2 regions of the Stenotrophomonas sp. Steno-Z1 genome follow, and region 1 is predicted to be linked to the other one. Evidence: riboswitches for the same ligand, from Rfam matches in the RefSeq annotation. Region 1 holds a riboswitch; the other holds the start of a gene.
What was found. A riboswitch is a leader RNA that binds a small molecule or an ion and turns the genes downstream of it on or off. The one in region 1 is predicted to bind glycine.
Positions count from the first base shown of each region.

Region 2: another riboswitch for glycine. It lies ahead of gcvP (aminomethyl-transferring glycine dehydrogenase); the one in region 1 lies ahead of AC06FD_RS12975 (trimeric intracellular cation channel family protein).

Region 1 is NZ_JBWJPB010000004.1:109,876-114,254, reverse strand. It holds gene AC06FD_RS12985 (MdtB/MuxB family multidrug efflux RND transporter permease subunit) at 1-195, opposite strand, end outside; gene AC06FD_RS12980 (MdtA/MuxA family multidrug efflux RND transporter periplasmic adaptor subunit) at 192-1,346, opposite strand; gene AC06FD_RS12975 (trimeric intracellular cation channel family protein) at 1,564-2,181, opposite strand; glycine riboswitch at 2,273-2,364, opposite strand; glycine riboswitch at 2,373-2,467, opposite strand; gene AC06FD_RS12970 (GIY-YIG nuclease family protein) at 2,512-2,784, shown strand; gene AC06FD_RS12965 (hypothetical protein) at 2,898-3,332, shown strand; gene AC06FD_RS12960 (nuclear transport factor 2 family protein) at 3,364-3,810, shown strand; gene AC06FD_RS12955 (hypothetical protein) at 3,870-4,010, shown strand; gene AC06FD_RS12950 (NAD(P)/FAD-dependent oxidoreductase) at 4,007-4,379, opposite strand, start outside.
Region 2 is NZ_JBWJPB010000001.1:431,842-436,220, reverse strand. It holds gene AC06FD_RS01770 (siderophore-interacting protein) at 1-347, opposite strand, end outside; gene AC06FD_RS01765 (multidrug effflux MFS transporter) at 511-1,734, opposite strand; glycine riboswitch at 2,014-2,115, shown strand; gene gcvP (aminomethyl-transferring glycine dehydrogenase) at 2,204-4,379, shown strand, end outside.

The DNA.
Region 1 (4,379 bases):
CGCGGTCACTGCGCTGGTGGTTACCCCCGGGCTGGCGCCGGGGTACAGCGTGGTGACCTGGATGATCGGGTAGTCCACCTGCGGCAGCGCCGCCACCGGCAGCAGCCGGTAGGCCATCGCGCCGGACAGCAGCAGTGCCACCATCAGCAGCGTGGTGGCCACCGGGCGCTCGATGAAGACGCGCGACAGGTTCATGCGCCGGTCCGCGGCGGATCCTGGCTGACCACCTCCACCTTGGCGCCTTCGCGCAGGCCGTCGATGCCTTCCACCACCACCCGCTCGCCGGCCTTGAGGCCGTCGCGTACCGACACGCGCTCGCCATCGGCCGGGCCCAGCACCACGTTGCGCAGGTGCGAGGTGTTGTCCGGGGCAATCACGTACACATAGCTGCCCTTGCTGCCGAACTGCACGGCGGCATTGGGGATCACCACCGCATCGCTGCTGCTGACCTGCAGGCGGATGTTGACGAACTGGTTGGGGAACAGCGCCTCGTCGGCGTTGGCGAACTGCGCGCGCAGCTTCAGCGTGCCGGTGGCGGTATCGATGCGGTTGTCCAGGCTGGCGAGCACGCCGTCGCCCAGCGCCGTGCGCTCCTCGCGGTCCCATGCTTCCACGGTGAGGTCGGGCGTGGCGCGCACGGCCGCCACCACGGCCGGCAGGTCCGGCTCGGGCACGGTGAACAGCACGCTGATCGGCGTGGTCTGGGTGATGGTGGCCAACGGTTCGCTGTCGCTGCTGCGCACCAGGTTGCCCACGTCCACGTTGCGCAGGCCCATGCGCCCGGCCACCGGCGCGGTGATGCGGGTGTACTGCAGCTGCAGGCGGGCTTCATCCACCGCGGCCTGGTCGGTCTGGCGCCGGCCCTGCAGCTGGCGCACCTTGCTCTGCTGGTCGCTCAGGTCCTGCGCGGAGACGAAGTGCCTGGCCTGCAGTTCGCTGTAACGGTTGAGCTGGGTCTGCGCGTTGTCCAGTTCGGCCAGGTTCTGCTGCTGGGTGCCCAGCGCACGCGCCAGCGCCACCTGGTACGGGCGCGGGTCGATCTCGGCAATCAGGTCGCCGGCCTTGACGTGTTCACCCTCGCGGAAGGACAGCCGCAGCAGCTCGCCATCCACGCGACTGCGCAGGCTCACCGTGTGCAACGGGGTGACCGTGCCCAGTGCCTTCAGGCGCACCACCAGGTCGTCGCGCACCACCGTGGCCACGCGCACCGGGGTGGCGTTGGCGGCAGGCGCGGGATCGGCGGCGGGGGCGGGCGACAGGGCCCGCCAGGCGATCACGGCGGCGGCCAGCACGGCCAGGACCAACAGCGGTTTCAACAGACGGCGGCGCGGCGGCGAAGCAGACATGGGCATCCTGCGCGCAAGCCCAACAGCCGGCGCGTCCATGGTGTACCGGCCCGTGGGGGCAGGTGAGGCGAAATGGGGGTTGTCTGGCGGGGCCGCTGGTCGAATGCCGCAGCGTGGCTGGATGCCGTCCCGGGAGGGGCGGGGGCGCCATGGTACCGCGAGAGGCCCGTTGCGTTCACATGACCTTGGTCATGGAAGAGTGCATTGAACGTGCCGTTCAATGCACCTCGTCGCGGTACACGAACTTCGGCATTTCCCACTTGAAGTGGATCGCCAGCAGGCGCAGCAGGAAGCCACCGCCCAGGCACCACAGCGTGGCCGCGTTGAGCGATACGCCCAGCTCCAGCAGGCCCAGGTACGCCGCACCGGTGAACAGCGTGATCACCGCATACAGTTCCTTCTGGAAGATCAGCGGCACCTCATTGCACAGCACATCGCGCAGCACGCCGCCGAAGGCGCCGGTCAACATGCCCGCGATCAGCACGATCGGCGCGGCGTGGCCGGCATCGCGCGCCACCGCACAGCCGATCAGGGTGAAACAGATCAGCCCCAGTCCATCCAATACCAGGAACGTGCGGCGGAAGTGGTGCATCCAGCGCGCCACCCAGGTGGCGATCAAGGCCGCGCAGATGGTGAACCCCAAGTACTCCGGGTGCTTCACCCAGCCCAGCGGGTAGTGGCCCAGCACGATGTCGCGCAGCGAGCCTCCGCCCAGTGCGGTGACGCAGGCGATGATGACCACGCCGAACAGGTCCATGCGTCGGCGCCCGGCGGAGAGCGCGCCGGTCATGGCTTCGGCGGAGATGGCGATGAGGTAGATCAGGGAGAGCAGCATGGGAGAGCATCCGGACGCGTCAGGCGGGGGACGGCAACACGCACCCGGCACGCCAGCGCAGGGCACTGGCGTGGGGTGGGGAAACCGTTGCCGCTCCCGCTGTCCTTTTGCCTGAGAGTTCAGTGGCCAAGGCCACGTGCCCCTTCGGCGGGTCATTGAAGACCTCTCTCCAGATCGGCGTACTGCATGCATGGTTGGTGGCGTATCGAGCCACCGGCCTGAGCGATTATGGGAGCCTGCGCCTTCGGCGGGTGCCAGCGTGGCACCTCTCTCCTGCATCCGGGGCGGATTCTAGCAGCCAGCGGCCGCGCCCCGGTGGATAATCCCGGTATGCCCGCTGAACCCGCCCCCTGGTACGTCTACCTGCTGGAATGCCGCAATGGCAGCTACTACGCCGGCATCAGCAACGACGTGGACGCGCGCTTCCAGGCCCACCTGGCCGGCAAGGGGGCCAGGTACACGCGCGCCAACCCGCCGCTGAAGCTGCTGGCCATGCGCGCCTATCCGGACCGGGCGGCCGCCTCCCGGGCCGAATGGCAGCTCAAGCGCCAGCCACGCGCGCGCAAACTGGCCTGGTTGCAGGCGGCAGACACCTCGTCCTGAGGGTGCGTCGGTACTGGTTGGGGGCTGCGAGGTAGGCCACAATCGGCCACCACGCGGAGGGAACCGGGATGTTCGATCTCCATCGCAGACGGCTTGCCTGGCTGCGCGCGGCCATGTCCCGCCCACCGGCCCTGCGCCGGTCGCCGGGCCGGGACGACGCGCCACCCGCAGCGACGGCGGCGTACTCGCCAGCGCTGCGTCACGGCGAGAGCGGCACCGCCGACGCATTCCGCGCCAGGCTCGCCGCCGATGCCGTGGAGCGCGCGCGCATTCGCCTCGATCCCACCCACGTGCCAGTCGAACTCCGGGGCATCATGCCGCTGGCCGAGTACTGGGGCATCTGCGACGACGCCATCCGCGAAGGGATGCAGGACGCGGAAAGCCAGGCGAGCAAGGAGGCGATGGCCGACGCGGTGAAACTGCACAACGCGACGATCACCGCCTGGCTGGACCGCCGGCCGGTGGGCGGGCTGATGAGCGACGAAGCCGCCGCCTTCACCTACCTGCAGCTGGGCCTGACCGAACTGGCGCTGTTCCGCGAGGACTGAGCTGCTCCACCTACCCGAGGGACACCCTGCGATGACCCCGCTTGCCCTGCTGCTCGCCGTTGCCGGCGCTACGAACCCTGCCGCCCCCGTCATCGATCCCGGCACGCGTGCCGCGATTGAAGCCACCTGCCTGGACTACGTGGACGGCCAGCTCGAGGGTGACCCGGCCCGCGTGGCGCGCTCGCTGCACCCGGACCTGGCCAAGCGCGCGATCCTCGGCGATACCCCGGATGAGCGCCTCGGCCTGCGCCGGATGTCGAAGGAGGAGCTGGTTGAACTCACCCGGCAGGGCGCGTTGAAAACCCCCAAGGACCAGTGGAACCGCCGCTGCACGCTGCTCGACGTTACCGGCAACGCCGCCTCGGTGCGGCTGGAAACGCCGTGGTTCGTGGACTACTTCCACATGGGCCGGTTCGGCGAGCGCTGGGTCATCGTCAATGCGCTGTGGTACAGCAAGCCCAAGGCAACAGCCAAGTGACGACGACGCACCCCGCCACTGAGTCGGGGTATCGATTCGGGCCAAACGAGCTCGATGCCGTGCTGCAGACGCGGCCGGAGGTGCGCTACGACTACTTCGTCAAACGCGTGGCCGATGGGAAAGGAGTCTGGGGTCTGCGCAATGCCGAGGGCTGGGACGACGCCCGCGCGGCGCCCCATGCAGCGGCGCCGCAGCGCTAGCGGGGTGGTGTCGTGTCAGCTTCCACCTGTGGGGCCGGCGCTCGTGCGCGCCGGTCCTCCCGGTCATCCCCGAAAATGATCCGCGCGCTGCGCTGGTAGCTCCAGTACGCCACCGCCCAGTTGAGCAGCACCACGATGCGGTTGCGGAAACCGATCAGGAAGAACACGTGCGCGGCCAGCCAGAACCACCAGGCCAGCACGCCGGACAGCTGCAGCTTGCCCAGGTGCACGATGGCCGCCATGCGCCCGATCGTGGCCAGGTTGCCGAAATCCTGGTACTTGAACGGGCCCGGCGCCGGTTTGTTTTCCAGCCGCGCACGGATGATCGCGGCCACGTGCTTGCCCATCTGCTTGGCGGCCGGGGCCACC
Region 2 (4,379 bases), on a different contig from region 1:
GCGTGCATGGCCCAGCGCGATGCGGGGCCGGTCTCGCCGTGCAGGACGAAATCGACGTCCACCTCGCCCAGTTCGGGGCGCAGCGCACGGAGGGTGTAGGTGCGCATCGGCGCGCGCTCGCCCTCGGGGAGCGCGCGGTAGCGGGCGTACCAGTCCGCGCCCTGCGGCACGTCGGGCGCCTCCTGGCCGGGCAACGGGAAAAACACCTTGATGCGCTGGTCAGGCCCCTCGGTCTTCATGTTGGCCACGTCGGGCGCGGCAAAGACCATGCGGGTCAGCGACGGGGAGAGGACGGTGCGCTGCTTGAGCGCGACGTCGAACAGGCGGTAGGTCGGCTGTGCAGCCATGCAATCACCCTGGAGTGCGGCGGACACGGGGTCCGCAGGGGAGCGTATTGGCTGTCGTGGTACACGAACTGGCTGGCGAGCGCACAGGATACGCCGGTGCCGCGGCGTGGCAATGCCGGCCTCGCCACGCGTGCACGGCGCGCACGCGTGGCGTGCACACGGCTTACTCGATCGGGGTGAGCACGTCGCGACGCCGCTCGCGGTGCCGTTCCCAGTACCAGAACGAGGCGCCGATGGCGAAGAAGCCGGCGTAACCCAGCGCCAGATGCACCGGCCTGGCGCTGAGCAGCGGCGAGACCACGCCGGCCACCACGGTGTTGATCATCAACTGGATGAACATCTGCATCGACGAGGCCAACCCGCGCTGGTGCGGGTACATGTCCAGCACCGCCAGCGCCAGGATCGGGAAGATCAGCGCCATGCCGACGCCGCCGAGGAAGATCGGCAGCACGGCCCACGGCAGCATGATCTGCGGCACCGAGAACACGTAGCCCAGGTTGAGCAGCGCCGACACCGCGCACAGGCCGAAGCCGATCGCGATCTGGCGCTGCGCGGTGAGGCGCCCGGCCATGCGACCGGACAGGAACGAGCCCATCGTCATGCCGCCAATGGTGGGAATGAACAGCCACGCAAAGCCGCCCTCGCCCAGCTTGAGGTGCTGCATCACGAACACCGGCGCCGAGGCGATGTACAGGAAGATGCCGGAGAAATTGAATGCACCGGCGGCGGCCAGGCGCAGCAGGCGCGGGTTGGAGCCCATCCGCACATAGCTGCGCAGCAGTTCGCGCATCGACAGCGGCGTGCGCGCCTCCACCGGGTGGGTTTCCGGCAGCCACTTGCCGGTGGCGAGCAGCAGGACCACGCCGAACAGCACCAGGAACCAGAAGATCAGCGGCCAGTCGCCGCCGCCGAGCAGTATCCAGCCGCCGATGATCGGCGCGATCGCCGGGGCGACGCCGAAGATCATCGACACCTGGCTCATCAGCCGCTGCGCGTCGGCCCCGTGGTAGAGGTCGCGGATCACCGCGCGGCCGACGATCACCCCGACCCCCGCGGTGACGCCCTGCAGGGCGCGGAACACCAGCAGCGTGGTCATGTCGCGCGACAGCGCGCAGCCGATCGAGGCACCGATGAACAGCACCAGCCCACCGATGATCACCCGCCTGCGCCCGAACGCATCGGACAACGGGCCGTGGGCCAGGCTCATCAGGCCATAGAACAGCAGGTACACGCTGATGGTCTGCTGCACCGCCACCTGGTCGACCTGCATGCGCTCGCCGAGCAGCAGGAAGGCCGGGAAAATGGTGTCGATGGAGAACGGACCGAACATCGCCAGGCCTGCGAGCAGCAGGGCCAGGCGGCGGGTCGAGGGCGAGGCGGGCGTCATGCGGTCTTCCGTCTGGGCCATGCGTGAACGCACGGCGGGCGCCAGCCCGGAACGGGCGGCGCCAGATGAATACGAGGATCCGGCCATCATAGGCCTTTGCCGGCCCCGGCACCATGCCGACAAGGCCATCGACGCAGCTCCGGCGGCCCTCATTCATGTGCCATAAGGCCGTTGCCGGCGGGGACGCTGGGCTATAATCGCCGGGCACCATGGTGGGAGAAGCGGACACCCGCTGCCGAAGGCGCAACGCCCGTAATCGCTCAGGCCCGATACCACCCGCAGCAAAACTCTGGAGAGACCGGCCACTGCCGGCGCCGAAGGGGCACGAAGCACGCAGATGCGCGCTTTTAAACTCTCAGGCAAAAGGACAGAGGGGCACCCAGGAAGACCGCAAGGTCCGGTGGTTCGCGCGCGTCTGCGAAGCACCTCGACCCGGCCGCCTTCCGAACGTGCGTGCCCACTCTCCGAGATGCCAGCCATGTCCCCGAATACCTCCGCCCAGCGTGCCCCTACCCTGCGCGAGCTTGAACACAGCCACGCGTTCGTCGAACGCCACATCGGCCCCAACGACGCCGAAATCGCGCAGATGCTCGACGTGGTCGGCCACGGCTCGCTGGACGCGCTGACCGATGCGATCGTCCCGGCCGGGATCAAGTCGCCGGCACCGCTGGACCTGCCCGAGTCGCTGACCGAAGTGCAGGCGCTGGCCAAGATCCGCGCCATCGCCGACAAGAACCAGGTGTTCCGCACCTTCATCGGCCAGGGCTACTACGGCACGCTCACCCCGAACGTCATCCTGCGCAACGTGCTGGAGAACCCGGCGTGGTACACCGCCTACACCCCGTACCAGGCCGAGATTTCGCAGGGCCGCATGGAAGCGCTGATCAACTTCCAGACCCTGTGCGCCGATCTGACCGGCATGGAGATCGCCAACGCCTCGCTGCTGGATGAAGCCACCGCCGCCGCCGAAGCGATGACCCTGGCCAAGCGCTCGGCCAAGAGCAAGTCCGACACCTTCTTCGTGCACGACGCCGTGCACCCGCAGACGCTGGAACTGCTGCGCACCCGCGCGGAACCGCTCGGCATCGTGCTGCGCGTGGGCACCCCGGCCGAGGCGATGGACGCCGAAGCCTACGGCGTTCTGCTGCAGTACCCGGACACCTTCGGCCATATCGGCGACTACAAGGCACTGGCCGACGCCGTGCACGCGCGTGGCGGCCTGGTGGCCGTGGCCACCGATCTGCTCGCCCTGACCCTGATCGCCGCGCCCGGCGAATGGGGCGCGGACATCGTGGTCGGCAACTCGCAGCGTTTCGGCGTGCCGTTCGGTTTCGGCGGCCCACATGCCGCCTTCATGGCCTGCCGCGACGCCTACAAGCGCTCGATGCCGGGCCGCCTGATCGGCGTGTCGGTGGATGCGCAGGGCAATCCTGCCTACCGCCTCACCCTGCAGACGCGCGAGCAGCACATCCGTCGCGAGAAGGCCACCTCCAACATCTGCACCGCGCAGGTGCTGCTGGCGGTGATGGCCTCGATGTATGCCGTTTACCACGGCCCGGACGGCCTGACCCGCATCGCCCGCCGCACCCATCGCCTGGCCGCGATCCTGGCCGCGGCACTGCGCGGCGCCGGCGTCAACGTGGGCGAGCACTTCTTCGACACCCTGCACGTCAAGGGCATCGACGCCAAGGCGATCCACGCCAAGGCCGCGGCCGCGCGCATCAACCTGCGCGCGATCGACAGCGACGCGGTCGGCATCAGCCTGGATGAAACCGCCACCCGCGCCGACATCATCGCGCTGGGCGAGCTGTTCGGTGCCAGCGTCGATGTGGAGGCGCTCGATGCGGCCACCGCCGATGCACTGCCGGCCGGCCTGGTGCGCACCAGCGCCTTCCTGACCCACCCGGTGTTCAACACCCACCACAGCGAGCACGAACTGCTGCGTTACCTGCGTTCGCTGGCGGACAAGGACCTGGCGATGGATCGCACCATGATCCCGCTGGGCAGCTGCACCATGAAGCTCAACGCCACCGCCGAGATGATCCCGGTGACCTGGCCGGAGTTCGCCAACATCCACCCGCTGGCCCCGGCCGACCAGGCCACCGGCTACAAGGAACTGATCGACGGGCTGGAAGCGATGCTGGTGGAGTGCACCGGCTATGACGCTGTGAGCCTGCAGCCGAACTCCGGCGCGCAGGGCGAGTACGCCGGCCTGCTGGCGATCCGCGCCTATCACCGCTCGCGCGGCGAAGGCCACCGCGATGTCTGCCTGATTCCGGATTCGGCGCACGGCACCAACCCGGCCTCGGCGCAGATGTGCGGCATGAAGGTCGTGGTGACCAAGACCGATGCCAACGGCAACGTCGACCTGGATGACATCCGCGTCAATGCGGAGAAGTACAGCGACCGCCTGGCCGCGCTGATGATCACCTACCCGTCCACGCACGGCGTGTTCGAGGAAGAGGTGGTGGACATCTGCGAGATCGTGCACAAGCACGGTGGCCAGGTGTACACCGACGGCGCCAACATGAACGCCCTGGTCGGCGTGGCCAAGCCCGGCAAGTGGGGCTCGGACGTGTCGCACCTGAACCTGCACAAGACCTTCTGCATCCCGCACGGCGGCGGCGGCCCGGGCGTCGGCCCGT